DNA from 3 places in the Desulfovibrio sp. UIB00 genome. Region 2 is predicted to be linked to each of the others. Evidence: riboswitches for the same ligand, from Rfam matches in the RefSeq annotation. Region 2 holds a riboswitch; each other region holds the start of a gene.

Region 1 (9,632 bases), on a different contig from region 2:
CAAGCATGGGCTCGTATGGCATTGCCCTGTGGGCCATGACCCTTGCGCCCATTGCCGTGGTGGCGGCCCTGCGCGAAACCTCGGTGATTTTTGGCATGCTGTTGGCCATGTGGCTGCTGCACGAGCGTTTTACACCCTTGCGTGGATTTTCTGTGCTGCTGGTTGTCGGTGGGGCAGCACTGCTCAAGCTGGCCTGATCAAAAGGCTGCAGGCAGGCTCGGTGATAATGGCGGCAGACTATGCGAGAGGGAACCTTTGCTGAAGGCGGCGTAGTCCACCCTGTATGGGATCGTTCTGTCCGTGGGCAAGAAGTCAGCCCTGCCTCGATGCCACGGGTGCATCGCCGGCACATTACCAACTCAAACACCCCCCGCTGTTTTATTGCTGGCGGGCAACAAGAAAGGGCGCTCCCTTGCGGGAACGCCCTTTTGTATTTTGAAGCAGAAACAGACTAGCTGTTTTCGCTTTCTTCAAACTTCTGCTTGAGCAGGTCGCCCAGGCTCTGACCGGCTTCTTGCGGGCCGGAATGGAATTCCTTGGGCTTGCGGCGTTCTTCTTCGTCCTTGATCTGCTTGATGGACAGGCCCAGACGGCGCTCTTCAGCGCTGACATGGATGACCTTGGCCTGGATTTCCTGGCCTTCCTTGTAGATCTCGGCGGGGGTCTTCACTTTCTTGCTGGAAAGCTCAGACACGTGCACCAGGCCTTCAATACCTTCTTCCACTTCAACAAAGAGGCCGAAGTCGGTGATGTTGGTCACGATACCCTTGATGGTGCAGCCCACGGGGTAGGTGTTGGGCACATGGCCCCACGGATCGTCCACCAGCTGCTTCACGCCGAGGGTGAACTTTTCGTTTTCCTGATCCACGGTCAGCACCTTGGCCTGCACGGTGTCGCCCACCTTGTACAGTTCGTTGGGATGACGCACTTTCTTGGTCCAGGAAATGTCGGAAACGTGGATAAGACCATCGATGCCGTCTTCAATGCCAATGAACATACCGAATTCGGTGATGTTCTTGATGACGCCTTCAAGGACGGTGCCTTCGGGGTACTTTTCAGCAACCAGTTCCCAAGGATTGGGGCGAACCTGCTTCATGCCGAGGCTGATGCGCTTCTTGTCGCCGTCCACGCCCAGGATGACCACTTCGACTTCGTCGCCGGTGTGAACCATCTGGGAAGGATGACGCAGCTTGCGGGTCCAGGACATTTCGGAAATGTGCACCAGGCCTTCAACGCCGGGTTCCAGTTCCACAAATGCACCGTAGTCCACCAGGTTGGTGACCTTGCCGCTGCACTTGGCCCCTTCAGGGAAGCGGGCGGAGATGTCCTGCCACGGATCGGGCACGAGCTGCTTGAGGCCGAGGGAAACCTTGTTGTTGTCGCGATCGAAGGAAAGCACCTTCAGGGTCAGTTCCTGACCGATGGTGATCATTTCCTTGGGATGGCGAATGCGCTTCCAGCTCATGTCGGTGATGTGCAGCAGGCCGTCGAGGCCGCCGAGGTCAACAAACACGCCGTATTCGGTGATGTTCTTGGCCTTGCCGGTAACGATCTGGTTTTCTTCAAGGGTGCGCAGCAGATCCTGGCGTTTGGAATCGCGCTCCTCTTCAAGCAGCACGCGGCGAGAAACGATAACGTTGCTGCGGCGGCGGTTGATCTTGAGCACGCGGAATTCGAATTCCTGGTTGACCAGGGCATCCATATCCGGCACGGGGCGCAGATCCACATGTGAACCGGGCAAAAACGCTTCCACACCGCCGATGTCCACGGTGTAGCCACCCTTGATGCGGCGGACAATGTGGCCCTTGATGACCCGGTTGTTTTCCTGCACGTCTTCGAGCTGGTCGAACACCTGCATGCGCTTGGCTTTCTCGAAAGAAAGAGTGATGGTGCCGTCGTTTTCGTTCTTGCGAACAACGTAAACGTCAACACGATCGCCCACTTTGACGGAAATGTTGCCGGCGGGGTCGCGGAATTCTGCCGCAGGAATCTGCCCTTCGGACTTAAAGTTCACGTCAACAAGCACATTGTCATCATCCACGCGGACGATTTCGCCCTTCGTGATAGAGCCTTCCTCAAGATCGCCGAAATCGGGATTGAGGTAGTTTTCAAGGGCGCTTTCGAAATTGATTTCGTTGTCGTGCCCGGTTTCCAAACCTGCCATATGTCCAGCCTCCAAACATAATTTCCCCATAACAGGGAGGTGCCTTATTATCAGGATTTCAGTAAAAGAACAAGAAAAAATACGCGCCAAATCGGCTTTAGCCGCCGAAAAATCGGGATTCCGCGCCGCTCCGGATGGCCCAGGCGCGGCAGCCCGCGCGGGGCATACCCTGCAAGGGCCTGTCTGGCGGGGCTTGCAGGGTATGCCCACTTGACTTTTATTGTCGCATGAATTGTTTTGAAAGGGTCGGCGGGGAATTCCGTTAAAATCGGAAACAGTCGCGCTGCGGTAAGAGGGAACGAAGCTTCATCGTTCCGCCACATGGCGGGGCGCTACAGCCAGTCGCGCGAGCGGCGAAGGCGAAGTCTAGGCAAGGGGCGCAAGGCCCACGCCCTCAAGTCCGAATATCCTCCGGCATTTTATCCAACTTCAACCCGTCAACGCGCCATTGAGGAGGTTGCCATGCTGCGTGCTACGCCGCATTCCATTTTGCATTATTTCACCCGTACCCTTTTGCCCATTCTTTTGCTGTGCGCCGTTATGGGCGCGCCTGCGCTTGCTCCTGCCGCTGAATCCGGCGCAGAGAGCCCCAAAGCGGGCGTGCTGCTGGTGGCCTTTGGCACCAGTGTTCCCGAAGCCCTGGTTTCCATGAAGGCCGTGGATGCGGAGTTCAAGGCCGCTTTTCCCGGTCAGCCGGTGGTGTGGGCCTATACCTCGCAGATTATCCGCAAAAAAATAGCCGCCGAGGGGCATCCCGTGGGCGGCATCAGCGATGGCCTCGCCCAGCTTGCCAAGGACGGCGTCAAGGTCGTGCGCGTACAGTCGCTGCACGTCATGGCGGGCGAGGAGTTCAGCGCGCTTGAACGGGCCGTGCTTATCGATCTGCAAAAAAATCCGGGCCGCTTTGACTCCGTGTTTCTTGGCCGCCCCATGCTGGAATCGAAAAAAGACGCGCAGGAACTCATTCAGGCCATCAGGGAAGACGTCAAATCCCTGCGCGGCAAGGATGCAGCCCTGGTGCTCATGGGCCACGGCCAGAGCCATGGCCGCGCGGATCTGACCTTTGAAGGTACGCGCGCCGTGTTCCACGATGCGGACAAACGCGTGTTTATGGCGACAGTAGAGGGTGCGCGCAGCGTGGACGATCTGCTGGTGGAACTCAAGGCAGCCAAGGTCAAGAAGGTGGTTATCGAACCGCTCATGCTGGTGGCTGGCGATCATGCGCACAACGACATGGCCGGGGATGAAGACGATTCCTGGGCCTCGAAACTCAAAGCAGCCGGCTTCAAGGTGGAGACCAACCTCAAGGGTTTGGGCCAGATTGCCGGTGCGCGCGCCATACTGGTGCGCCATGCCCGCGAAGCTGCCGATGACCTGACCAAGGAACCCAAGAAGCAGTAGCAGGGCTTGCCTGCGCCGCATATTTGTTGCGGGAGCCGCATAAGCCGGGACAGCGCGTCTGGTTTGTGCGGCTTCTGTTTTTGGGTGCGGGAAATTGGGGAATGCGGGCGATGCGGTGTTTCGCGGAGGTTTTTCAGACTAGTTGTAAGGCTCAGTGCGCTTGAGAATGTTGCGACTTAAGCCTGCCGTGCCACCAGCCAGGCCAGCATGCCGCCCTGCGCCGCAATGGCGGCCGCAAGGGCCAGCCAGCAGCCCCAAAGGGGCAAGGCCTTGGGCGCAATGCCCGCAGCCAGCGCCAGCATGCCCTGAAATGCCCTTTTGAGAGGCCACAACAACGCCAGCCCCGCCCACACCGATGCGCTCAGGGTAAAAACCTGCAACTCCTTGATTTCCCACAGCCCCACCAGCGAGGCATACAGGTCAACATTGCCGGAATTATAGGCATTGCCGATGAGTTCCAGCCTGTCCAGAGCCGGGCCGTCAGTGCAAATTGCGCCAAGAATGAAAAAAATGGCCACAACACCAAGAAACAGCAGCAGAAAAAGACCAAAGGTGCGCATTTGCCAGCGGGAATGCGCCACGCCAGCAAAATCGCCGATGCGCCGCGCAAGAAAATGCAGGGGAATTGCCAGAAGCGGCACTGGCACAATGAGCAGGCCCAGACCGGGCCTCACCAGCGCAAACGATCCCCCTGCAAGCATGAGGTAGCCTGCAAGCGAGAAAATGGATGCGGGTAAGGCGGCAAGGGGCATACGCGCTCCAGTGTCGGCGGTTCTGGCGCGTAAAACATGGGCGCGCTCGCATAAAATCCTATGCCAAAAAGGGGCAAAGGTCTATGCGGCAAAGGGAGTTGTGATAATTTGCCGGGGTGGAGCGCACATGCGGCAATGCAAGCGTCCGCCGTCGGGCGAAGGGCTGGCGCTCTGCCCCACCCACTCTGGGCGGCGACTTTTGCCTGATGTTTTGGCCTAGCGTTCGGGCGTGGTGAGAAAGGCGGGCATGCTGGCCGCAGCCGCACGGCAGGATGCGTCATCAGGGGCAAAGCAGCACAGGATGGCGCACCAGGACCCGCCATCACGCTGTTGCGCCACGCAGCGGTCTAGCTGTCTGTCGGGGCAACTGGCGGCTGGGGCAAGGTCGGGCAGGGCAGCGCGGCAGGCAGCTTCAAGCCGCAGACATTCGGCTTGTGCCTGATTCGGCCCTGTTGTCTGATTTTTTGCTGTGTTGACGTGTCGGGCGCACCATGCGGGGCTATCCACATCGGCGATTTCGCGCGCGGAGGCAGCGAGTGGCAACAGGCAAAAGGCCAGCAGGCATACGGCGACAAAGCTCATAATAAAGGCGCAGGGCAAAAACCCCGCGCCAGTACAATCAATATTTTTCGGCACGGCCTAGCGCTTGTCCACCACGCGCTTGGATTTGCTGAAGGTACGCGGCAGGCTGGCGTAGTCCGCCACGCTCACGGAAACACGGGCCATGATGGCCTTGTGCAGACGGGTTTCAAGCTCATGGGCCAGGGCGGCATCGTTGCCTGCGGTCTGCCCCTGCCCGCGTTCCACGGTGAGGGCCAGATGATCAAGGGAGCGATCATCGCGGGTGAGTTCCACCTGATATTCACCGCCAAGCTCCGCAAACTGACCGATGACTTCCATGAGCTGACCGGGGTAGATGTTCACGCCACGGTAAATGATCATGTCGTCCGAGCGTCCGAGGATGCGGTCATGTCGCGGCATGGCAAGGCCGCAGGAGCATTGGCCCGGCAGCAGGCGCGAAAGGTCGTGGGTGCGGTAGCGCAGCAAGGGCACGGCCTCCTTGCACAGGCTGGTAACGACCATTTCGCCCACTTCGCCCTCGGCAACGGGCTGCATGGTGGCGGGGTCAAGCACTTCGATGATGAAGAGGTCGGCCCAGTAGTGCAGGCCTTCGTGGGCATCGCAGTCGATGGCGGTGCCGGGGCCGTACATTTCGGTCATGCCGCCGATATCGTAACAGCCCTCAAGGCCGAGCTTGCTTTCAATGGCGAGGCGCATTTTTTCGCTGCGGGTTTCTGAACCGCAGACCATGCGCTTGAGCTTGATCTTGCCGCGCAGGTCGGCCCGTTCCACTTCTTCCGCCAGCAGCAGGGCCATGGATGCCGTGGCTGTAAAGCCGGTGGCGCCCAGGTCCTGCAAAAGCTGCAGGTGCATTTCAAGGTTGCCCGGCCCCACAGGCACGGTGAGCATGCCAAGCCTTTCGCTGCCCGCCTGAAAGCCAGCGCCAGCCGTCCACAGGCCATAGCCCACGGCAAGCTGCATGCGGTCTTCGGGGGTAAAGCCCGCCAGCTCAAAGCAGCGGGCAATCTGGAGGCTGAACGTATCAATATCGCGCTGGGTGTAGGCCAGAATTTTGCGTTTGCCCGTGGTGCCGCTGGAGGCATGTATGCGCGCCACATCACGCGGCGGCACGCAGAGAAGCGGCAGGGGATAGCCCTCGCGCAGGTCTTCCACATCGCAGGTGGGCAGGCGGCGCAGGTCGTCAAGACTTGTGATGTCGTCCGGCTTCAGGCCGCAGGCTTCCAGCTTTGCCCTGTACTGGAGCGAATTCCAGGCCTGACGCACGGTGTAACGCAGACCTTCAAGCTGTTTCTGGCGGATATCCTCATCGGTGAGCTGGGGAATAAAGCGATACGACATGAAGCTCTCCTGATTCCATTGGGGTCATGGGCTTGAAAAAGAAAATAAACCACACACTGCGGTTTTTTTGCGCCGCAGGCAAGCCCAAAGGGCCCTGTTGCCTACAGTTTGGCCCCAAGGGCGAACACTTCGCGCACCGAAAGCATGCGCTGCGCCGGTTCTGCCTCCTTTTGCTGCTCCAGCGCCAGCATGAGCAGCACGCGGGCCTTGGCGGGCGAAAGCATGCCGCCGGGCACAAAGCCCTCGTATTCATCAAGGGGCGTGACCGGGCCGGAACCGGTGCGGCTGCACCGGATAACAGGGATGCCCCCTGCAATGGCCTGCCGCAGCTCGTGGCGCACGGCATCGGGCATGGAACCGTTGCCCATGCCAGCCAGCACTATGCCCGCGCTGCGTTCCACGGAATAGCGCACAAGATCAACAGGCATGCCCGCGCAACCGTAGACCACATCCACACGTGGCAGATTTTTGCGGCCCGCAAGCTCGGCAAAGGTTCCTGCCAGAGCGGGATTTTCCTCCCCGCCGTAGTAAAACTGAGGTTCGCCGTTGATAACCCGGCCCAGACAGCCTGATTCCAGCGCACGGAAGGCCTCCACATCAAGCGTGGCGACCTTCACCGCCGTGCGGGCCGAGAGCACCCGGCTGTTCATGACCAGCAGCGCGCCGCGCGCCTGCGCCTGCGGGCAGGCCGCCACAGCCACGGCATCGCGTATGTTGATGGGGCCGTCTGCGCTCAGCGAGGTGGCGGGGCGCATGGAGCCGGTCAGCACAACGGGCTTGGGGCTGGCAAGGGTGAGGTGCAGATAGAAGGCCGATTCTTCCAGCGTGTCTGTACCGTGGGTCAGCACCACGCCGCAGATTTCTGGGTCGCCCAGCGCCTTGGCGCACTGCTCGCCCAGCATGGCCCAATGCTCGGGGGTGATGTTCTCGCTGGGCAGGTTGCCGCACTGCACGCTGGTGATGCGGGCCACGCCCTCAATGCCGGGCAGGGTTTCGAGCATGCTGTCAACGGTGAGCACCCCCGCCTGATAACTGATCTGCTCAAGCGGCGTGGGGGCAACGCCCGCAATGGTGCCGCCCGTGGCAATAAGGGCCACCTTGGGCAGGGAGGTTGCGCTGGAACTGGCCGATGCTGAAGAATGATTGCTCATGGTGGCTCCTGCGGCGCGCTTTGCCTAGGGACGGCAGGTTGCAGCCGCGTTGTCGTGAACAGTGCTCGCCGCAGTCCAGAGCATATCCGTCTGCGGCTCGTTGGTATGCGGGCAGATGCTGCGCCCTGTGGGGATAAACCCCCTGCTGGCGTAAAATGCCAGGGCGCGGCTGTTGTTATCGTATACGGTGCAGCGGAGGCTGGCGTTCTTCTGGTCTGGGAGTTCAGCCAGCACCTGTTCCTGCACCAGTTCCAGCAGTTGCCGCCCAAGGCCCTTGCCCCACCAGCGGGGCAGCACGAACAATCCCGCCAGATACGTGCAGTTGCCGTCCGGCAGGGTTGCGGCAAATGCGGCGTGCTCTCCATCGGCTGTCAGCAATAAGACCTGCGATGAAGGCAGATAGCTTTCCGCCATAGCCGCCCGCTGCCCGCGCCAGAACGCGGCAGGCACAAAGTCATGCCCTGCCAGAGAGGCCGCCAGCCAGATGTCGGCACAGATCGAGTAATCCTTGGTAGATGCGGCCCTGACTGTTGTTACAGCCGGGCGAGGTGCGGCATGCCCTGCGTGGGCGGGAAAAGTTGTCGTTTTCATGGCCTCCCTCTGCTTAAGCGAGCAAGTGCAGCGCGTCAACAGCCGGGAACGCAGTGCAGTCCTCGCGCTTGTGAAGCCGTGCGCGTTGCTTGGATTTGGAACAACATTGGTGTAGCGTGCCGCAATGGACAAAAAGAAAATACTCCTTGTGTCGTTAGGGCATTTGTCGTGCGATATTAACGGCGGGGCATTGCCCGCAATACTGCCTTTTTTGCGGTCGGCTTTTGATTTGAGCTATCAGGCCACGGGCGGGCTGATGTTTGCCTACTCCTGCCTGTCGTCCATGATCCAGCCGCTGTTCGGCCTGCTTTCAGACAGGTTTTCCAAGCCCTGGTTCATCCCTGTGGGCGTGCTGCTGGCGGGCTGCGGCCTCGCGGCCATTGGCTGGATGTCCGGCTACTGGGGAATTTTTGCGGCTATCGGCCTGAGCGGCATTGGCGCGGCCCTGTTCCATCCGGAAGGGGCGCGTTTTGCCAATGCGGTGTCGGGGCAGAACAAGGGCACGGGCATGAGCCTGTTTTCCATTGGCGGCAATGGGGGCTTTGTGCTGGGGCCGCTGCTGGCTACCGCCTGCCTTGGGGCCTTTGGCCTGACCGGGACGACAGTTTTTGCCGTGCTGGCTGTGATAACGGCGAGCATCTTGGTGTGGTCCATCGCCCGCATGGGCGCTACCAAGAAGGTGGGCGCGGCGGCAGGCGGCAAGGCCGGGCCAGCCCTTGCGGCGGAGGGAGAAACCCCCGGCGAGAACAACTGGCGCGAATTTTCAAAGCTGACGGTCTCCATTGTGACCCGTTCCATCACCTTTGTGGGCTTTAACACCTTTATTCCGCTCTACTGGGTCAGCGCTTTCGGGCAGTCCACGGCAACGGGCGCTGTGGCCCTGACCTTTTTCAGCGTATGCGGTGTTATCAGCAACTTTTTCGGCGGGATGCTTTCTGACAGATTTGGCTACCGCGCCGTTATTCGCGGGGTATTCGCCCTGTTGCCACCAGTGGTGGCAGTATTCAGCCTGAGCAACAACCTGTACGCGGCCTGGGCTCTGCTGCCCTTGCTGGGTTTTGTGCTGTACGCGCCATTCAGCGCGCAGGTGGTGCTGGGCCAGCAGTATCTTGCCAAGAACATCGGTTTTGCCTCGGGCATAACCCTTGGCCTGGCAACCAGCCTTGGCGGCGTGGTTGCCCCGCTGCTTGGCTGGATTGCAGACAACTACGGCATGCCAGCCACCTTTCAGTCGCTGGCGGCGCTTTCCATTGTGGGCGCGATTTTTGCCTATTCCCTCAAACCCGTAACCGTGAAGAAGGAAAAGAAGGCATGAACAGCAAACAAAAAACGGAACCTCCCCATGCAGCGCATGCACTGACGCGCGAAGTGCCGCTTATCGGTACTGTGCGTATTGTGGAGCGCGGGGGGTGCGTAATTCGGCTCGATCTTGGCCCCACGGCACCCTTTGAGCCATTGAAAAATACCACGGAGCAGGAAACACCCCTGTTGCGTGAGGCCTTTAAGCAGCTTGACGAATATCTGACCGGGAAGCGCCGCGATTTTGATTTGCCCCTTGCCCCCGAGGGCACGGACTTTCAGCGCGGCGTGTGGCGTACCCTGCAAACGATACCCTACGGGCAGACGCGCAGCTACAGGCAGGTAGCCGAAGCC
Region 2 (9,632 bases):
GGCTCTGTGATTCTTGGCCCGGTGCAACTTGTGGACCTGTGTGGCCTTTTTTCTCAAACTATTGACTCCAAAAGCCCCTTTACCGCCACCCACTCCCTTGGCGTGGCCTATACGGCGCGCATGCTGCTCAGGCTGACCCGCATGGCCGACGCCGACGATCTCACAACCATGTTTGTGGCCGGTCTGCTGCATGATATTGGCAAACTCGCGGTGCCGCTCGAAATTCTGGAAAAACCAGCGGCGCTCACGCCCGATGAAGTGCGGGAGATTCAAAAGCACGCTGAAATCAGCATGAATTTGCTGGGTTCCATACCCGGTTTTACCTGTGTGCGTGAATGGGGAGGCAGACACCATGAACGCATCGACGGCACAGGCTATCCCCACAATATCGAAGGAAGCAGCCTGACGCTTCCTGTACGTATCATCGCTGTGGCGGATGTATTTACAGCGCTCACAGAAGACCGCCCCTACCGAAACGGCATGCCTCTGGCCGAAGCCATGAGAATCATCACATCCATGGCGGAACTCGGCTATCTGGACAACGGCGTGGTAGCGCTCCTGGCCGATAATGTGCTACGCGTCAACAAAGAGCGCATACGCGCCCAGCGCAAGGCCGCAGCAAACTTTGTGGTTATGCGCAGGCTGTGCGATGAGGCGGCAAAGGCTGCCAGACAACCTTGAGCTGGGTAGCCATACCCGCTGACGGGGGTGAATCATGGGCGTTCCAATCATTTTTCTGATTATTGCTCCCTTGGCTGGCATTATCGCCATGCAGCTCACCCCGCCCTTTTCTCGGCTTGCTGTTGTCCTCTCCCTGATTTTTTCCCTCTGCGGCCTTGTGCTGCTCTACCGATACCTCCTGTTGCCCCTGCGCACGTTCGTGGCTGCCATTGCACAACCGGACTGCGCTGAAATCCCGTCCATACCCACGGCCTGTGATGTTGTGCGCGCTCTGGAAGACAGCCTCAATGCCAGAGAGGCCACGCTTCGCCACGATCTTGCCGAGGCGCACGAAACAGCAGACAAACTCCAGCAGGAAATTCAGGAACTGCGCGAAAGGCGCGTTGTGGACATGCAGACGCAGCAGACTGCCCTTGCGGCCCTGCGCAAAGCCCAATCTGAATTGAATGACATGGCGACTGCTGCTGGTGCGGACAATGGGCTGGCTGTGGACCGCCCGCACACTAGGAGCCAGATTCTTGACCTTTCTGCGGCATTGCACCGTAGCGAATGCATATTGCTGCACGCCAGCCAGCTTTTGGACGTAGACACCACTGATAAAAACGAAGCAGATACTGCGCTTGCAGAGGCCTTTCCCTGGGATAGCCGTTACAATACGAACATTCCGGTCATTGACGGCCAGCATAAGCTCTTGCTCTCGTACATCAACAAGCTGCACCGTGGCATGCAGAAGGGCTGCGATAAAAAACTGCTGCTGGAAATTCTTGATGATCTGACGGGCTATGCCTTCAGCCATTTTGCCACAGAAGAAATTTTCTTCAGCCGCACGGCTTATCCGCTCACGGCACGGCACATTGAAGTGCACCAGAATTTCAGAAAAACAGTGGCAGAACTCAGGGAGGCCGTGCTTGACGACAAGGCCTTTATTGATATTGCCCTGCTGGAATACCTGAAAACCTGGCTGGTGGATCATATACAGCAGATGGATGGGGGTTTTGCCTCCTATGTGATCGGCACAACCCCCACGCCGAAGCAGTAAGCCCTCTGCGGCCAGCCCCTAATAAAAAACCCCGCAAAAAGCGGGGAACAGACGTGGCCGACAGAGCAGCCTGTCAGGACTCGCAAAAAGTTCAACGGCCAAGCAATGCTGCCGCTATTCGTTCTCGGGCGGAGCGGTCAAGAAGGCGCTGGTTTGAACTGCCCCTGAACAGTAATTCTAGGTCGCGGAGGCTTTCCACATAGGGGCCATCCACAAGAACATCCGTCAGTTCCAGCAGCCGACTTGTCCAATAGTCATTGCGGGCAAGCAGGGCTTCAAATGTGTACCCCGTGTAGGTCATCACATTTTTGCGCATGGCCTGTACGCCCTCGGCCACGGCGCAGAGCGCCTGGGCCTGCTCAAAGGGCTCCCCGCCAGACAGCGTCACACCCGCCAGAAGAGGATTCTCCCCAATCTGGGCAAGGGCGGCCTCCGCCGTAAACGGAAAGCCGCCCTCAAAGTCGTGCGTCTGCGGATTGTGGCACCCTTTGCAGTGATGCGGGCAACCCTGCGTGAACAAGACATACCTCAGGCCCGGGCCGTCCACTATGGATTCCTCCACAATGCCTGACAGCCGCATGACCCCGGCATTACCGGATTCAGGCATGCTTGACACGATCGCGCTCTTCCGAGCGCTTGGCGTTGTTGAAACGGTCAAGCGTTCCCACAAGGTAACCGGTGATGCGGCGGGTACGTTCAAAGCCCACATCCTGACCCACAAGTTTCTGCGCGGGCTTGGTTTCCTCGAACAGACGCGATTTCATTAGCATTTTCGCTCTCCTTGTTCTTAAAGCAAAATTGATGGAAAAAATGTATTTGACCGCTAGTCCCACTTGGGGGTGTGCGGGAATTTTCTACGCAATTCATTGAGCAGCTCGGCGCTCACGCCTTCGCCTTCCTTGCGGCCGCAGCGGGGGCAGGTGCCGTTGATCACACCCACATAGCCGCAGACAGGGTCGCGATCCAGGGGATGGTTGATGGAGCCGTAGCCAACGCCATTATCGTGCATAAAACGGATGATGCTCTCAAAGGCCTCAAGGTTCTTGCAGGTATCGCCATCCAGTTCCACATAGGTGATGTGCCCCGCATTGGTCAGCGCGTGGTATGGAGCCTCGATCTGTATTTTTTTAAAGGCCTTGATGGGGCAGTACACCGGCACGTGGAACGAATTGGTGTAGTAATCCCTGTCAGTGATGCCGGGGATGCTGCCGAACTTTTCCTTGTCGAGGTTGACAAAGCGCCCGCTCAGGCTTTCCGCCGGGGTGGCGATGAGTGAAAAGTTGAGTCCTGTCTTTTCAGCTTCGTCATCGCACCGTTTGCGCAGATGCGTAACAATCTCAATGCCAAGCTTCTGGGCATCCTCGCTTTCGCCGTGGTGCTGACCCACAAGAGCCTTGAGCGTTTCGGCAAGGCCGATAAAGCCCACGGTCAGTGTGCCGTGCTTGAGCACTTCTTCAATGCTGTCGTCCCAACCCAGTTTGTCGGAATCAAGCCAGATGCCCTCGCCCATGAGGAAGGGATAGTTGCGCACCTTCTTGGCGCTCTGGATCTTGAGCCGATGCAGCAGCTGGCGGAACACCAGATCAATCTTGTCGTCCAGCAGAGCGTAAAAACGGCTGATGTCACCGCGCGCATCCAGCCCCAGCCGGGGAAGGTTGATGGACGTAAAGCTCAGATTGCCGCGACCGCACGTGACCTGCCTGTCCTTGTCGTACACGTTGCCAAGTACGCGTGTGCGGCAGCCCATGTAGGCAACTTCCGTATTATAGTCGCCCGGGCGGTAGTACTGAAGGTTGTACGGCGCATCAAGAAAGCTGAAATTGGGGAAAAGACGCATGGCGGAAACATCCATGGCCTGCTTGAAAAGGTCGTAGTTGGGATCTTCGGGATTATAGTTGACCCCGGACTTCACCTTGAATATCTGCACGGGGAAAATGGAGGTTTCCCCGTTGCCAAGCCCGGCCTTGGTGGCGCGCAGCAGGTTTTTGACAACCATGCGCCCCTCGGCAGAAATATCCGTGCCATAGTTGATGGAGCTGAAAGGCACCTGTGCGCCTGCACGCGAATTCATGGTGTTCAGGTTATGGATCAGGGCTTCCATGGCCTGATAAGTGCGGCGCTCGGTGTATTTGAGGGCTTCGCCGGCAGCGTAGGCATGCGCGCGCGTCAAAAGCTCGCGCCGGGCCTCGGGGACAGCCGCCACAAGGGCCTCTCCAAAGGCATCGCAGGTGCCAAGGCGCGGGCCTTCTGGCAACAGGGCGATGGTTTCTCTGGCTGCGTCAATGGCTGCCTGCTCTTCCAGATTCTGGGCAATGCGCAAAAAGGCGGCAAAGGCGCGCTCATATTCCTTGCGGTAGGTTTTGATAACGCCTTCGGCCATGGCAAAGTCAAAATGCGGCACACTCTGGCCGCCGTGCATTTCATTCTGGTTGGCCTGAATGGCAATGCAGGCAAGGGCCGAATAGCTCTCAATGGAATTGGGCTCGCGCAAATGCCCGTGCCCCGTGGAAAAACCATTTTTAAACAAGGGGATAAGGTCAATCTGGCAGCACGTTTCCGTGAGCATGTAAAAATCTTTGTCGTGAATGTGAATATCGCCGTTAAGGTGCGCGGCAGAGGCATCCTTGGGCAGAATGTAGTTGTCGATGAAGAATTTTGAGCCTTCGGAACCATACTTGAGCATGGTGCCCATGGCCGTATCGCCATCGATATTGGCATTCTCGCGCTTGATGTCTTCCTGAAGGGCCGGGGAATACGTAAGTTTTTTATAGATATCCATGAGATACGATTCCGCATTACGGATTTTCGTATGCTCGGCCCGGTACAGGATGTAGGCCTTGGCGCTCTTGGCGTAGTCGTACTGAATCAGGGTTTCTTCAACAACATCCTGAATTTCTTCCACATGCTTGAGGCTGCGCGACTCCAGCTTTTTGCACACCTTTTCGGTGACAAACAGCAGGTCAGTGGGGGACATGTCTTCACCGCCAACGGCCTGATTGGCCTTGGTGATGGCATTGAGAATCTTGACCGAATCAAAAGGCACTTCCGTGCCGTCGCGCTTAATAATGCTGGCGAGCATGAACTTCGCTCCAAACGTGTGGGCTATGAACAAAAAGGCCGCCCGAATAAAACGGGCGGAGAGACCATCAATGGCCTTTTCTGACGGTTCATCTGCAAAAGCCCGTTGCAAATGCTCCACTTTCTTAGAACGGTTGAAAGCAGGTCTTCCGGCTTGCCTGCCGCTTTTCGGCCTTCCCGGTTTTATCCAGTGGCACCCGTGGAAAAGCGGTGTTAAACAGGCTCACGGCGGCGGGTCCGCTCCCGATTTTCACGGGAATTCCCTATTAAGCTCCATGGCGCTTTCAATGTCTAGAAAATCTCAAAAGAATTGCACCCTGTCAATAAATGCACGCAAAAAAGCTCTCCTAGTGCCGTAGTAACACTGCGAATTCACTATTGAATTTTCTTGCCTGCCCAATTTTTCACTACATTTAGGCCGCAAAACAATGAGGGCGTGAACAAAAATGTTCGCCCTAGCTAGAGCCGGATCAGGCAACCTGACCCGCAACACGTGTGGCTTTGATTGGCGCTGCTGAAACATTTCGCCATGAATTCAGGCATCATGCCCACATGACGCTGCCGCCCAGGCCCCGGCACTGCGACCGCAGCCGATACCTGGCGAGCTTTCCTCGGAAAGCAGTTCCCGTAACGCAGGCAAGAACTTACTCTACCCACGCCGGGTTTTCAAGACGGCCTCGCCCACGTAAGAGGACTTACCTCGGACTTGACATTTTTATTTGCCCGCCCCTTGCCGAACATATCGTTTATAAAAACTTTTTTTGTACACGCAAACAGGGATTGAGCATTCCGTAACAGCCAATAAACACAAGGGGCCGCATCGGCCCAACTCCGCTCCCACCGCCATTATGCAGGGAAGCGTAATCGTGTATCCGATGCGGCCCATTAATAAAACCGAAACACCGCCTACGGCAGCAGGATCATGTTGTAGAGGTTTTTGTCGTCCAGATACTTCTGCGCCACAGCCTGAATATCCGCAGGGGTCAGCTTGGCCGCCTTGTCGATGAGCGACTTGCTGAAATCCCGGGGCAGGCCCAGCACGGCGTCTGTGGCTGCCACGCCCGCGCGGGAATCAAGGCTTTGCTTGTCGCGGTAGTATTCACCAAGCAGACGGTTAGCCCCGGCCTCAAGCAATTCCGCAGGCAGGGGTTTTGCCTTGATATCGGCAATAATCTTGGCAAAGCCTTCACGCGCCTGCGCCACCTTGTCGGGCGTAGTGCCAATGTAAAAAGCCATCATGCCAGCCTGAGGCATGGCGCGATAAAAGGCCGTGACCGTGTATCCAAGGCCCTGCTCGTCGCGCATCTGGCTGAACAGCAGGCCGCTCTGGCCGGAAAGCACAGACTGCAAAAGCATGAGCGCCGGGGCGTCCGGGCTGGTGTAAGGCACAGCCTTGAACATCTGGAGCACGTGGGCCTGATTGCGCCCCGGCAGATGCAGATCAAGGTTGCGGGCATCACCCCATGAGGGGGCGGGCAAGGAGAAATCCTTGTTGTCTGGCGTGGGCAATGTGCGGGCAAAGGCCAGCACTGCCTCTCGGTCAAAATCTCCAGCAACGGCCAGCACCCAGGGCTGTACGAGTTGCTTGTCCCAGAACGAGCGTACATCCTTGGGAGTGAACTTGGAAAGGTTCGCTTCCGTCCCCAGACTATCGTAGCCGTAGGGCTGACCGCCGGGGAAGATGAAGGGATTCACGCGTGAGAACAGAAAGGAGGTAGGCCTGTCGGCCCGCTGGCGGATGGCGGCCTTCATGTTTTCCGCTTCACGCTTGATTTCCTTGGCTTCAAAGCGGGGCTTGCCCAGCACCTCGCCCAGCATGGAGAAATAATCGGCATTGAATCGGGCCGGGCCGGTCAGGGACACGGTAAAGGTTTGCAGGCCTGCCTTGGCGGAGAGAGAAGCCGCGCGGTCGGCGAAATAGCGTTCCATGGCCTGGGCGTCCAGTTTGCCGCTGCCATCGCCAAGGGTACTGGCCGTCAGTTCTGCCAGCCCTTGCTGGTCGGGCTTCAGCAGGGCGTTGCCGCCGGGCAGCATGAGATCAACCGCCACATAGGGCACTGTGGCATCAGGGATAAGAATGACGGTGCGCCCCTGCCCCAGGTCGACCACTTCCTGCTGCCCCGCCGTGGACGAAGCCTTTTGCGCGGTCTTGGCAGCGGCACTGCCGGGCCAGTTCTTTTGCAGCACGGCTTCCAGATCGGACAGCTTGGCATTTTCAGGCGCGAGCACACGCACCCGCGCCCTGCTGGGGTCAAGCCAAAGGTTAATGGCCTGCTGTACCTGCGGCTGCGAAACATTGCGCTGGGTGAAGCGCAGGTTCTGTTCCGCCACATCGCCGCCCAGCTCAAACTGGACGCTGCCCAGCCAGGAGGCCAGACCGTTGAGCGTTTCCGCCGAGCGATCCATGCTGTCTTCAAGGTTGTAGCGGGCGCGCTTGAGGGCCTCGGGTTTGAAGTCTGCGGCCTTGAGATTGGCAAGGTCTGTGGTCAGCCCCTGCCAAAAGGCCTCCAGCTTTTCCGGAGCCATATTGGCTGTAATGTACAGCATGCCCGCGCGCTCAAGGCTCATATTGCCAACGCTGATGCTGTCCACAAGCTGCTTTTCATACTCATATTTGCGGCTCAGCAACGAAGTTCCGTCGCCGCCAAGCAGGTAGCTCAGCACGTCCAGATCCACAGAGCGCAGATCGCGCAGGGCTGGCGCAGGAAAGGCCATACCCAGATAGACCTTGTTCCAGGGGCCGCGCACCACTTCAACGCGCTGACCGCCGGGAGCAGCGAGCAAATCAACTTGCGGCGGCGTAACGAAATCGTTGGTGTTGGCCATGCCGCCAAAAAGTTCCTGCGCGTGTTGCAGCACCGTCTGCGGGTCAATATCGCCCGCCACCAGCAGCATCATGTTCTGCGGCTGATACCAGCGCTGCACATAGGCGCGCAGGTCGTCGGCGGTGATGGCGCGCACGGTTTCCTTAAAGCCGATGATGGGCCGACCGTAGGGGGTGTTTTGGAGTGTGGACACCTGCAGGCTTTCAAACAGCCTGCTCATGGGCGAATCCTGATCGCGCTCAAGCTCGGAAATCACCACTTCTTTTTCCGACTCTAGTTCCTTGGGGTCCAGAGCGGCCTGAAAGGCCATTTCTTTCACCACGTCCATGCCCATGCGCCAGTGGGCAGCGGGCATGTCCGTCATGTACCATGTCTTGTCAAAGCTGGTGGCCGCGTTGAGGTAGCCGCCAAGGGCTTCCACATCACGCGCCACCTGGCCCTTGGGCCGGTGCTCTGTACCTTTGAAGACCATGTGCTCCAGCAGATGGCTGATGCCCGCCTGCTTGGCGTCCTCATTGGCCGAACCGGTGCGCACGTAAAGACGCGTTGCCACCAGAGGGAAGCGGCTGTCCTTGATGATATACACGGAAAGCCCGTTGGGCAGTTTGGTCAGGGTTCGCTGTTCGCCCGGTGCGGCAGAGGCCGCGCCAGCCAGCAAGGCCAGCAGGAGGGGCAATAACAGAAGTATGCGTTGCATGTTTGCTCCTTATGGATTTGCAGTCGCAAGAAGGCAGAGGCAAAGGCAGTAACCGCCCTGCTCCCCGGACTGTTTTTAACCAACCTGAATACTAATACCCCCAGCACGGGGTGGCAAGGCGTAGTCTTTTACCCCCCCCGGCGGCCCGACGGTATAAGGTTGCGCCCTGCTGAATTTCCGAAGCTTTCAGCAACAAAAAACCGGCAATCGTACGACTGCCGGTTTGAGCGCTGACCAGATCAACGCGGTCTGAAATCAGGAGCAGGTCTAGCCGCCGAGGTAGGCGTCCTTGACCTTGGGGTTTTCGAGCAGTTCGCGCCCCGGGCCTTCAAGTACCACCCTGCCAACTTCAAGAATATAGGCATAGTGCGCCACAGAAAGCGCCGCAAAGGCGTTCTGCTCCACCAGCAGGACGGTTTTACCCTCCTCGTTGATGCGCTTGACGATGTCGAAAATCTCGCGCACCAGCAGCGGAGCAAGCCCCAGTGAAGGTTCGTCCAGCATGAGCAGATCAGGACGGCTCATGAGCGCGCGGCCCACGGCCAGCATCTGCTGCTCGCCGCCGGAGAGCGTACCGCCTTTCTGCCAGAGACGTTCCTTGAGCCGGGGAAACAAGCTGTAAACCCACTCGATATCATGGGCTATTTCTGCCTTGTCGCTGCGCGAATACGCGCCAAGGTGCAGGTTTTCCTCCACCGTCAGATGGGGCAGGATACGCCGCCCTTCCGGCGAAAGAGAAATGCCCTTGCGCACCATGTCTTCGGGCTTGAGGCCCATGAGCGAAGCCGGAGCGTCGCCCTCGTGCCGGGTCAGCAGGATGTCGCCGCTGATGGTTTTGTTCAGGCCGGCAATGGAGCGGATGATACTGCTCTTGCCCGCGCCGTTGGCCCCGATAAGCGTCACAATACTGCCGCGCGGGATATTCAGGCTTACGCCCTGAACGGCCTGAATGCCGCCGTAGCGCACATGGAGATTACGAATTTCAAGCATGATGCACCCTGTCCATATGTCGGTCTGCGCCGGAAGAGCTTTCCGGGCATGTCTATCTGCTGCGTATGGCCGTTTGCTCCTGCACAGAAGCGGCAAACAGCGCCTTTGCAAGCCGCAACGGGCAGCAGGAGCAAGGCTCCGCCGCCCTTGCCACGGCTAAATGACTTTCTCCAGCGTGGCGTCCTCACCCAGATAGGCGCGGATGACCACGGGGTTGTTGCGGATGGATTCCGGCTCGCCCTCGGCGATCAAGGCACCGTATTCCATAACCCAGATGTACTGGCACACGCCCATGACGACCTTCATGTCATGCTCGATCAGC
Region 3 (9,632 bases), on a different contig from region 2:
CAGATTCCGGCAGGCATTGAAACCACCGCCATACCGTTCGGCTCCTACGCCCGCTGCACTGTGCCGAATCTGGAGAGCATCGGTGCGGGATACATGTTCATGTACCAGACATGGCTTGGCGGGCAGCAGGAATGGAAACTGAACGAGCAGGCCCCCTGCTTTGAATTGTACCCTGCGGACTGGAATCCGAGTATGCCCTTTGATCTGTTTATGCCGGTCAAGCGTTAGATTCCGCCGTCCGGCGAAGTTGGGACGCCTGCGCGGCCCAGCCTCGCCCGAGAGGCACTAAGTTTATCTTTTCTGCCCTCTGGGCACGGGATTCCGCCGTCCGGCGGAGTTTGGGACGCCTGTGCGGCGCGCAGCAAGGCGGGGCCGGTTATGGGGCTACGCCCCCTTCTCGGCCCCCCTTGCATCCCCCCCGAAGCACCCCCTAAGAAAGGTTTTCAGCTTCCGCAAAACAGCGAGGGCAACGCGGCTATAGCTGCGGGAGCTTCCCTCACTCGCTGCGCTCGCTCAGGTGATCTCCCTCCGCGCCGCGTAAATGCCAGAGGACGCCTTCGCTTCGACCAGTATCCGCTTCAGCCAAATTCCACTGATCTAGTCGCTCGTTTAGGAAATGGCTTCGTACTCTTTCCCCACGGATTCTGGGTTTTCAGTCACCTCCAAGCCCAGGCTAACCACAACAAAAAAACTACGCGATATAGGAAAGTTATGCGCGTAAATGGCAAGTTCCATTCGGTCATAACTAGCAGAATGAATTGCGATTCAGAAAGAGCTGCCCTCCATCAAAAGCTGGTCGTGGAGTCGCCTTCCTTAAACTCGCCGGAGCAAAGCGGAGGCGATGGTTGGTGTTGGGCGAATTTGCAAAATACGCATTTTTCTGGACTGACAAGGAAAAGTCCTGTTTTTGAGCGCAGCGTACTCAAGTACGTGAGCATCAAAAACAGGACTTTAACGCAGTCAGGCCAAAAAAGTCGGGTTTGCGTAAATGCGCCTGACAGGCTCACCCACGCACCAATTCTTCCCGCCTTTTCTTACCCTCTCCCCCCTACACTGCCACAGGGCTACGCCTGGGGCTTACGGCTCAGAATCAACGACATATAGGGCGGAGTTTCACCCGCAGCACAAGCCCCGCCAAGTCCCTGACAGACCTTCTCCGCTGGCTGCTCCACATGGCTCGCCAGCACGCACGACTCCAGCCTGTTGGTTGCGCCCAAGGCTTCCGCAATGGCGGGCAAATTTCGATAGGCCTTGAGAATCACAGCCGTATCACTCTGTTGCAATGAGTCTTCCAGACTCTCCCGACTGTTGATGCCCGGTATGATGCGCAAGGTCTCGCCGTTTTCGCACAAAACGGTGCGGGTGCGGGCAGCTGCCGCCTGAAAGGAAGTGATGCCGGGAATGACCTCCACCGCCAGATGCGGCGCGCATTCGCCAAGGGTGCGCATGAGATAGCCAAACGTGCTGTACACCAGCGGATCGCCAATGGTCAGAAAGGCGGCGCTCTGCCCGCTTTCCAGCACATCTCTGGTTGTCTGGGCTGCTACGCGCCACGCCTCGCGCAAGACGGCGCGGTCGCGCGTCATGGGAAATTCCAGCCGCAACACGCGCACATCGGCCCGCAGATGCGGGCGCGCCGTGTCCAGCGCCGCTGAAAAATCATTGCGGGGCGAGGCTGCCGCAAGGATAACATCCACCTCGCCCAGCACCCTGACTGCCCGCAGGGTCAAAAGATCGGGCGCGCCGGGGCCGACGCCTACGCCATAGAGAATTCCGTTCATTAACTGCTCTCTTTACAATGCTCTGAAATATTTATGGGATCAGTGGGATCAGCGGTGCAGCCAGCTGTCCAGCTCTTCCGCCGCATCCAGGGCGCGGGGGCCGGGGCGGGCAAAACGATCTTCGTCCACCACGAGCACGCGCCCAACGCGCAGGGCGCGCAAATTCCTGTAATGATCGCGCTCCGCTAGAGGCGTTGGCTCAGGATTCATGGGGCCTTTCTGAATAATGTACGCATCCGGGTCTGCCGCGATCAGGGCTTCCTCGCTGTAGCGCACCAGCTTTTTGCTGTCGCTCACCACGTTTTCGCCCCCGGCAAGGGCCAGTATCTCGCTGCTGATGCCGCCGCGTCCGGCAGCCAGCAGATTGGGATAACGCACCTCGTAAAAGACGCGCGCCACGGGCTTGCCAGCATTGCGGCTGCGCAATGCCTGCACACGCCTCTTCCAGCCGTTTACGATGGTTTGGACCCTATCCTCGCGCCCGGCAAGCCGCCCCAGGATTTCCGTAACCTCAAACAGCCGCTCAAAAGAATTTACTTCAAATGTCAGTACGTTCAGCCCCAAGGAACGCAGATTTTCGGTCTGGGTCTGTGCTTCGCTGCGGCCTTCAAGCTGCAAGACCACATCCGGCTGCTGCGCCAGCACAAGCTCGGCATTGGGACGCATGTGCGTACCAATAGCTGGCAGGGCCGCAAGCTCCGGCAGGTTGCCGTCGGCAGCGGTGCGCGCCACCAGCAGGTCGCCAGCGCCAAGGGCCAGAAAAATCTCGTTAAACGCTCCGTACAGGGCGATCACCCTTTTGACGGGTTGGGCAAAGGTTACGGTTGCGCCCGTGTCGTCCGTGATGACAATGGGGGCGGAATCACTGCGTTCACTGTTTTCAGAATTAGCCGCCTGCGCCTCTGCCGGAAGCAGAATCGGACTGAGCGCCATGCATAGGGCCAGACAATAGGTCAGACTCAGCAGAAGAGACTGCCGGGACAGCAGATTTTTTCCCGCTCCATGGACCTTTTGCACTGGCAAGCAAGGCCTGAGGCAGTCCCCACTGGGGGTGGGGCAATACGCAGATGGGTATGTTGTAGAGCGCACCAAGATTCTCCTCTGTAAAAACCTTTGCTACCGGCCCGTCAAAAACCAGGTTTCCGTCCCGCAGCCCCATGAGGCGCGTGGCATACAGGGCCGCCAGATTGCAGTCGTGCACTGCCATGAGCACACAGGCTCCAGCGGCGCGGCGGCGTTCAAGCAGGTCGAACAGATCAACCATTCGCGCCCAGTCCAGCCCTGCGGCCAGCTCGTCCAGCAGCAGGAGCGGACTTTCCTGCGCAAGGGCACGGGCCAGCAAAACCCTTTGCAGCTCGCCGCCCGAAAGTTCTGTGAGCCTGCGCTGCGCCAGCGGCGCGGCTCCGGTTTCTTCAAGCGCCCGGTCTGCTGCGGCATAATCTTCCCGCCCATAGGCCCCAAGCCACGAAAGGTGGGCAAAACGCCCGAGCAGCACCATCTGCCGTGCGGTAAGGCCCTGCGGCAACTGCCCTCGCTGCGGCACCACCGCCACCATGCGGGCGCGCTCGCGCGGCTTCAACGCCGCCAGCGGACGCCCCTGAATTTCAATGGCGCCAGCCTGCGGCGTCAGCACCCCAGAAAGGGCGCGCAGCAGCGTTGTTTTGCCGCTGCCATTGGGGCCAAGCAGGGCGGCGCACTCCCCGGCGTGCAGGGTAAAGCCCGCCTTGTGCAGCACGCTCTGCCCGCCGTATCCGGCGCGCAGCCCGGCAATACGCAGCACAGGCGGCGCCGTGCGCCCCTCATGGCGAATATCTTGGTCAGGCCGCAGCATCAGCGCCTCCGCACCAGCAGGGCAAAAAACGGCCCGCCAAGCAAGGCAGTGACCACGCCCACGGGCAGTTCCTGACCGCCGGAAAGCACGCAGCGGGCCAGCACATCCGCCCAGACCAAGAGCACCCCGCCGCCCAAAAAGGCCGCAGTCAGCAAGGGGCCGTGCCCCCAGCCCAGCAGCAGGCGCAACACATGGGGCACAACCAGCCCCACAAATCCGATCACCCCGGCCACGGCCACGCAGCCAGCGGTCATGCAGCTTGCCCCGGCCAGCAGCCACAGGCGGGCGCGGCCCACATCAAGGCCAGTCTGAGCGGCCTGTTCATCGCCAAGGGCAAGCACGTCCAGGGCGCGCCAGCCAAAGGCCGTTGCCAGCAATCCAGGCACAAGAGTTGCCAGCAAGAGGGGCAGACTGCTCCAGCCCCGGCCCTGAAAGGACCCCATGATCCAGAACACAATACTGGTTACGGATTCCTCGTTAAGGGCCTTCACAAGGGCCACCAGCGCCCCCAAAAAAGCGGCCACGGCAATGCCCGCAAGAATAACGCTCTCCCGGCTGAACGCGCCGTCGCCGCGCCCCAGCCACAGTGCGCAGCCAAGGGCCGCCAGCGCGCCGATCAGAGCCGCAGGGGCCACCAGCCCGGCATGACTGAAGCCAGCCAGCCCCGGCACATTGCCCAGCCACGGAATATTCCCCAGCATGACCACCAGCGGCCCGCCAAGGGCGATAGCCATACTGGCCCCACAGGCTGCTCCGGCGGAAATGCCCAAAGTAAAAGGATCCGCCAGCGGATTGCGCAACACGCCCTGCAATGCCGCCCCGGCCATAGCCAGAGCGCCGCCGCACAGGGCGGCCAGACACACCCGGGCAAGCCGGATGCTCACCACAACTCCGGTCAGGGCCGGATCATCGGGTGCGGGCGCAAAGCCTGCCAATGCCGCCAAAGCGCGAAACACGCTCTGCGCGCTCAAGGGCACAGGCCCAGGCAAGCAGGCCAGCGGCAGCGAAACAAGCCACACGACCACAAGACCGGTAAAAACCGGCCACAGCCTGCGGGATTGCGGATAGGAGGAAGGAGAAGACTCGGTCGTTCTGGTCATGCCAGCCCTCTGGCCGTAGCCTGCGGGGGCAAACGCGGGCCAAAGCGTTGGCTGACCTCAGGGGTCAGACCCTTGCCCAGTGGCGGCCTGCGTTGCGCGGGCATAAAAAAGGCCTCTTCCACTCGTGGTGGAAGAGGCCCGTATTTCCTCTGTCCTGCCGGCAAAAACCCGTTGCCGTGGGGCGGCCAATGCCACACCGTGGTGCCGTCATTCCATGACTGCGCACCTTGGGGCATGGCAGGTCTTCCGGCTTGGTTCCCCTGCTCCGGCCTTCCCGTTTCCAGTGGCGCAAGATGGAGCAAGGTTAAGAACCTTACGGCGGCGGGTCCGCTCCCGTTTTTCACGGGATTCCCTTTTCAAGCCGGTCTGCCCGGCTACCAATGCCGCCAACACTCTAGGCGCGGCCTTGCGGCCTGTCAATGGCTCAGGCTGCTATCCACACAAGGCTGGCCTGACGGCCCGAGCGTCTGGCGCAGCGATAGGAGAAAAACTGATCGTTGTTGCTGGCGGTGCAGATGTCCAGCCCGTAGATGTTGCGCGGCAAAAGCCCCGCCCGCTCCAGCTGGTGCCGCGTGAGGCCCCACAAATCCATGGTTTTGCTGCTGGCGTCAAACCAGGGCAGGTAGGGAGCGCCCCACTCCTTGTCAAAATTGACAAATTCCGCCTTGCCCGGCCCGAGGCTGGGCCCCCGCACGGCCAGCAGATCGCACGGTTCAAGACCGTAACGCTCGCAGAAGCGGGCCACGCCCGTGATGGGGAAATCGCAGCGGTTGCCGCGCCAGCCCGCATGCATGGCGGCGATGTACGCGCCGCTTTTGTGGGCAATGAGGATGGGCTGGCAGTCTGCCGTCTTAATGAGCAGGCCAAGGCCGGGACGCGCTGTGGCCATGCCGTCGCCTTCCGCCGTGACGGGCGTTTCGCAGGCCACGGCCTCCGGCTCAAAAACAAAACCGTCGCCGTGCACCTGCATCAGTTCGGCCCAGGCGGTCATGCCTTGCGGGCGCAGGCCTTCCAGCATGCTGCGACGGTTGGCAATGACGTGTTCGGGGTTATCCTGCACGGTAAAAGCAATGTTGCCGCCGCCAAATTCGCCAAGGCTCACGCCTCCGGCGCGGGTCTGAAAGGCGCAACGCACCTGCGGAACACCGGGGAAAACAAAGGGGATATAGCTTACAGCCACAGCATACGCTCTTCAGTACATATATAGTTGACCCGCTGGTCCCAGGGGGCCAGGGGCAGGGATTCCACAAGCTGAAATTCAAAACACAGACCCACGCGGGGGCAGGTGAATCCTTTTTCCAGAAAGCGGTCGTAATAGCCGCCCCCATAGCCCAGCCGCCCGCCAGCGAGATCAAAGGCCACGCCGGGCAGGAGCGCAAGGTCGGGGGCAAGGGGGTGTGCCCCTGCGCCACTGCCGCCCGCAGCTTCCGGCCCGAAACCGGGCAGGGAATCGTGCGGTTCAAGCAGCCCCAGGGGGCCGGGCCGCAACTGATCCGGGCCGCTGCACGCCACAAAATCCATAAATCCAGGTTCGCTGCGCCGCACACGCGGCAGCCACACGAGCATATGGGCCTGCCATGCCGCGCGCAGCAGGGCTTGCGTGCCAAGCTCGCCCCGCACACCCACATAGAGAGCCACGGAGCGGGCATTCTTCCACAGGGCGGATTCCATCAGCCTGTTTTGCGCCGCCTCGCTGCGGATTTCGGCCAACTGGGGCGACTGCTCCGCCCGCAGACGGCGCATAACTTTACGCACATCGTTTCTGGCCTGAGCCATAGCATCGGGCAGCACGGCAGAAAGATTGCCCGCCGGATTCTTTGGCGGAGCATCTGGCTGATGCGCTGGTTGAGTGGGCGGCGCAGGCACGGGGGACGTGGCATTGGAGGGCAAGCGGCACTTTCCTTGTGGTGCAATGTGTGGCATTCTCAACACCTGCGCCACTGTAACAAAGGAAACAACACCATGCCAAGCGCCGACTCTCAGGATTTTCTCTGGATCGCCGTGGGCGACATCCACGACGAGCCTGAACGTTTTGCCCAGATACCGGAACTCTCGCAGGCTGACGGCATTATCGTTACCGGCGACCTGACCATCACCGGCGGCGTCAAGCAGGCAGAGCAGGTCATGAACGCCCTGTGCGTCCACGACATCCCCGTGATGGCCCAGATCGGCAACATGGACAGGCCTGAAGTTGACCAGTGGCTGAGCGAAAAAGGCTGGAACCTCCACGCCGTCACCCGTGAGCTTACGCCCGAAATCGCCATTTTTGGCGTTGGAGCCTCCACATTTACGCCCTTTGGCACGCCGAGCGAATTTCCGGAATCCGCATTTTCCGCGTGGCTTGAAACCTGCTGGCAAAAAGCCCGCCATTATCCGCACAGCGTGCTTGTTTCGCACAATCCGCCCAAGGATACCGCTTGCGACATGATCCCCGGCGGTATCCATGTGGGCTCCACAGCCGTGCGCGAATTTCTGGAAGAAGCCCAGCCGGACATCTGCCTGTGCGGGCATATCCACGAATCGCGCGCCATGGACCGCGTGGGCCGCACCCTAGTGGTCAACCCCGGCATGCTGGCGCAGGGCGGCTACGTGCTGCTGCGCTCCAATTCGGGCCAGCTCTCCGCCGAACTCAAGATGCTTGAAGACTGATTTTTGCCTGCCGCATCTGCCGGAACGCATTGCAATGATGTGATCCGGCGGATGCGGCCCCTGCCCCGCGCACTCCCCCGCAGCTTTTCTTCTGCCTCCGCAGGATGTTAGATCGGCAAGATGCCGTTCACGCTGCGCTCATTTTCCCGCCCGCCCCTTGCCCGCTTGCATATTTTCAAAAAAAACGTACTCTCCAAAAAGCGGATTAGCATGCTGCCGCCTTCGCGCGCCTTGTTGGCGCTGCGGCGGAGCAAATACGGCACATTCCCGTAAGTGCATGGCATGCTGGCTGAAATTTTCGCGGAGGCCCAGCGCCCCGCAGCAAAAGGATTTTCATGACCATAGACCAAGACACCCCCGTGGCCGCTTCACAGCCAGCCACGGATGCATCGTCGCAGGAAGTTTCCAAACCCAAACGTTCAACCACAACACGCAGCAAGGCCAAACCAGCCGCCAAGCCAGCCGCTGGCAAAACAGCTTCCGGCAAGGCTGCGTCCAAATCCTCCGAATCCACGGTCGCCAAAGATTCTTCTGATTCTAAGGGCGCTTCCGACTCCAAGGCCCCCCAGGCCGAATCAGCTTCATCCAAGACCACGGCGCCCAAGGCCGCCGCAACCGCCAAGGCCGCAGGCCGCAGCGCGGGCAAAACAGCAAAGACGACTACCGCCAAAGCTAAAAAAACGGCTGACGCCTCCAAAGAAATTTCTGGCAGCACGGCAGATGCCGTAGCGCCCAAGTCAGCCGCTGCCACGGCTGCTGAGACCCCCAAGGCTGCTGGCAAAACTGCTGGCAAAACTGCGAGCAAAACTTCGGGCAGGGCGAGCACTTCAAGCCGCGCCGCTACGCCCCGCAAGGCCAAGGCAGCAGAAGCCAACACACCGGAAGCCACACTCACGGCCAAAACGGTCGAAACGTCTGATGGTTCCAAGCAGGAAGCCGCGCCCCAAAAGCCCGCCGCAAAGGCTCCCAAAGGCCGGCCCGCAAAAGTAGCGGCAAAAAGCAGTGTAAAAAACACAGCTCAGGCAACTGCTCCGAAAATTGACGCAACACCTGCAGACGTAGCCCCCAAGACCGCAAGCCCCGCAACAGACAAGCCTGCGGCTGCTGCGGCCCTCACAAGCCCTGCCCCTGCGACTCAACCCCCTGCAAAAACAGCAGACCAGAGCGCAAAACAGACGCCGGAACAAATTTCAGACAAGCCCGCAGAGGCAGCGCCGCGCCAGAACGCCCCCGTAGCGGAACGCGGTCAAAGCCCCCGACAGATTGCCGACCAGAACGCGAGCCAGACCACAAGTCAGCCCACAGACAAAACAGCTGGCGCACCCGCCGCTCAGGCGGAACAGGGTGCGGAACAGGCCGCTGAAAGCGGCACGGCCTCTGCCACCGGCGAGACTGTTGCCGGGGATGGCCCGCGCCGCAAGAATCGGCGTGGACGTCGTGGCGGGCGTGGCCGCAACCGTAAAAAAGAACTGAACGGGCAGGAAGGCGCGCAAACCGCCGAGGATCAGGCCAGCACAGCCCCCCTCGACGATGATGACGAGGCTCTTGATCTGGTCGATGACGCACCGGAACAGGCCAGCCGTGCGCAGGATACGCGCCCCCAGAACGCCTCCAGACAGAGCGCCCCCAGGCAGAACAAGCCCACAAAACAGGCCAAGCCTCAGCAGCAACAGCAGCAGAACAAGCCTGAAAACGGCAAGCCTGCCGAAAACAGCAAACCCGCTGAGAGCAACAAGCCCGCCATTGCCGCCAATGCTGGCAAGGCTCCTGCCGAAGCCCCCAAGGGCAAGCGGCGCATGTTCATCAGCGTACTGCCCGGCGAACAGGTAGAGGTAGCCCTGGCTGAAGACGGTCAGTTGCTGGAATACTATCTGGACATGCTGCACCAGCGCAAAATCAAGGGCAATATTTACAAGGGTGTCATCCACAATATCGACACCAACCTTCAGGCCGCCTTTGTCAGCTACGGCGCGGGCAAGAACGGATTCCTCCAGATTGACGAGGTGCATCCCGAATACTGGCTGGCCCACCACGAACCCTCCAAGGGCAAGAAATTTCCGCCCATCCAGAAGGTGCTGAAAGCCGGTCAGGAAGTATTGGTGCAGGTGGTCAAAGAACCCACCGGCAGCAAGGGCGCGTTTTTGACCACCTGGCTTTCCCTTGCCGGGCGCTTCCTTGTGCTTACGCCGGGGCAGGATCAGATCGGCGTTTCCCGCAAGGTGGACGATGACGAGGAGCGTTCGCGCCTGCGCGAAATGATGAACGGCATTG

The links. Region 2 has a riboswitch for cobalamin ahead of JMF94_RS12900 (anaerobic ribonucleoside triphosphate reductase). Riboswitches for the same ligand answer to the same signal wherever they lie in the genome.
Region 1: it holds a riboswitch for cobalamin, as region 2 does, so the genes downstream of both, JMF94_RS01035 (sirohydrochlorin cobaltochelatase) here and JMF94_RS12900 (anaerobic ribonucleoside triphosphate reductase) in region 2, are expected to answer to the same signal.
Region 3: it holds a riboswitch for cobalamin, as region 2 does, so the genes downstream of both, JMF94_RS13545 (iron ABC transporter permease) here and JMF94_RS12900 (anaerobic ribonucleoside triphosphate reductase) in region 2, are expected to answer to the same signal.

Annotation. Positions count from the first base shown of each region.
Region 1 is NZ_JAETXJ010000001.1:237,854-247,485, forward strand. Features, by position in the region: gene JMF94_RS01025 (DMT family transporter) at 1-197, shown strand, start outside; gene JMF94_RS01030 (30S ribosomal protein S1) at 452-2,164, opposite strand; cobalamin riboswitch at 2,375-2,595, shown strand; gene JMF94_RS01035 (sirohydrochlorin cobaltochelatase) at 2,627-3,565, shown strand; gene JMF94_RS01040 (hypothetical protein) at 3,742-4,317, opposite strand; gene JMF94_RS01045 (hypothetical protein) at 4,534-4,899, opposite strand; gene JMF94_RS01050 (phenylacetate--CoA ligase) at 4,957-6,237, opposite strand; gene JMF94_RS01055 (asparaginase) at 6,339-7,388, opposite strand; gene JMF94_RS01060 (GNAT family N-acetyltransferase) at 7,413-7,979, opposite strand; gene JMF94_RS01065 (MFS transporter) at 8,104-9,294, shown strand; gene JMF94_RS01070 (methylated-DNA--[protein]-cysteine S-methyltransferase) at 9,291-9,632, shown strand, end outside.
Region 2 is NZ_JAETXJ010000009.1:18,741-28,372, reverse strand. Features, by position in the region: gene JMF94_RS12920 (HD domain-containing phosphohydrolase) at 1-681, shown strand, start outside; gene JMF94_RS12915 (bacteriohemerythrin) at 716-1,720, shown strand; gene nrdG (anaerobic ribonucleoside-triphosphate reductase activating protein) at 1,812-2,327, opposite strand; gene nrdD (anaerobic ribonucleoside-triphosphate reductase) at 2,320-2,484, opposite strand; gene JMF94_RS12900 (anaerobic ribonucleoside triphosphate reductase) at 2,544-4,799, opposite strand; cobalamin riboswitch at 4,920-5,099, opposite strand; gene JMF94_RS12895 (pitrilysin family protein) at 5,705-8,320, opposite strand; gene JMF94_RS12890 (ABC transporter ATP-binding protein) at 8,588-9,310, opposite strand; gene JMF94_RS12885 (ABC transporter ATP-binding protein) at 9,467-9,632, opposite strand, start outside.
Region 3 is NZ_JAETXJ010000010.1:26,051-35,682, forward strand. Features, by position in the region: gene JMF94_RS13525 (GyrI-like domain-containing protein) at 1-228, shown strand, start outside; gene cobI (precorrin-2 C(20)-methyltransferase) at 1,065-1,781, opposite strand; gene JMF94_RS13535 (ABC transporter substrate-binding protein) at 1,830-2,714, opposite strand; gene JMF94_RS13540 (ABC transporter ATP-binding protein) at 2,668-3,612, opposite strand; gene JMF94_RS13545 (iron ABC transporter permease) at 3,612-4,712, opposite strand; cobalamin riboswitch at 4,931-5,109, opposite strand; gene JMF94_RS13550 (polyphenol oxidase family protein) at 5,137-5,892, opposite strand; gene JMF94_RS13555 (5-formyltetrahydrofolate cyclo-ligase) at 5,883-6,635, opposite strand; gene JMF94_RS13560 (metallophosphoesterase) at 6,675-7,361, shown strand; gene JMF94_RS13565 (Rne/Rng family ribonuclease) at 7,697-9,632, shown strand, end outside.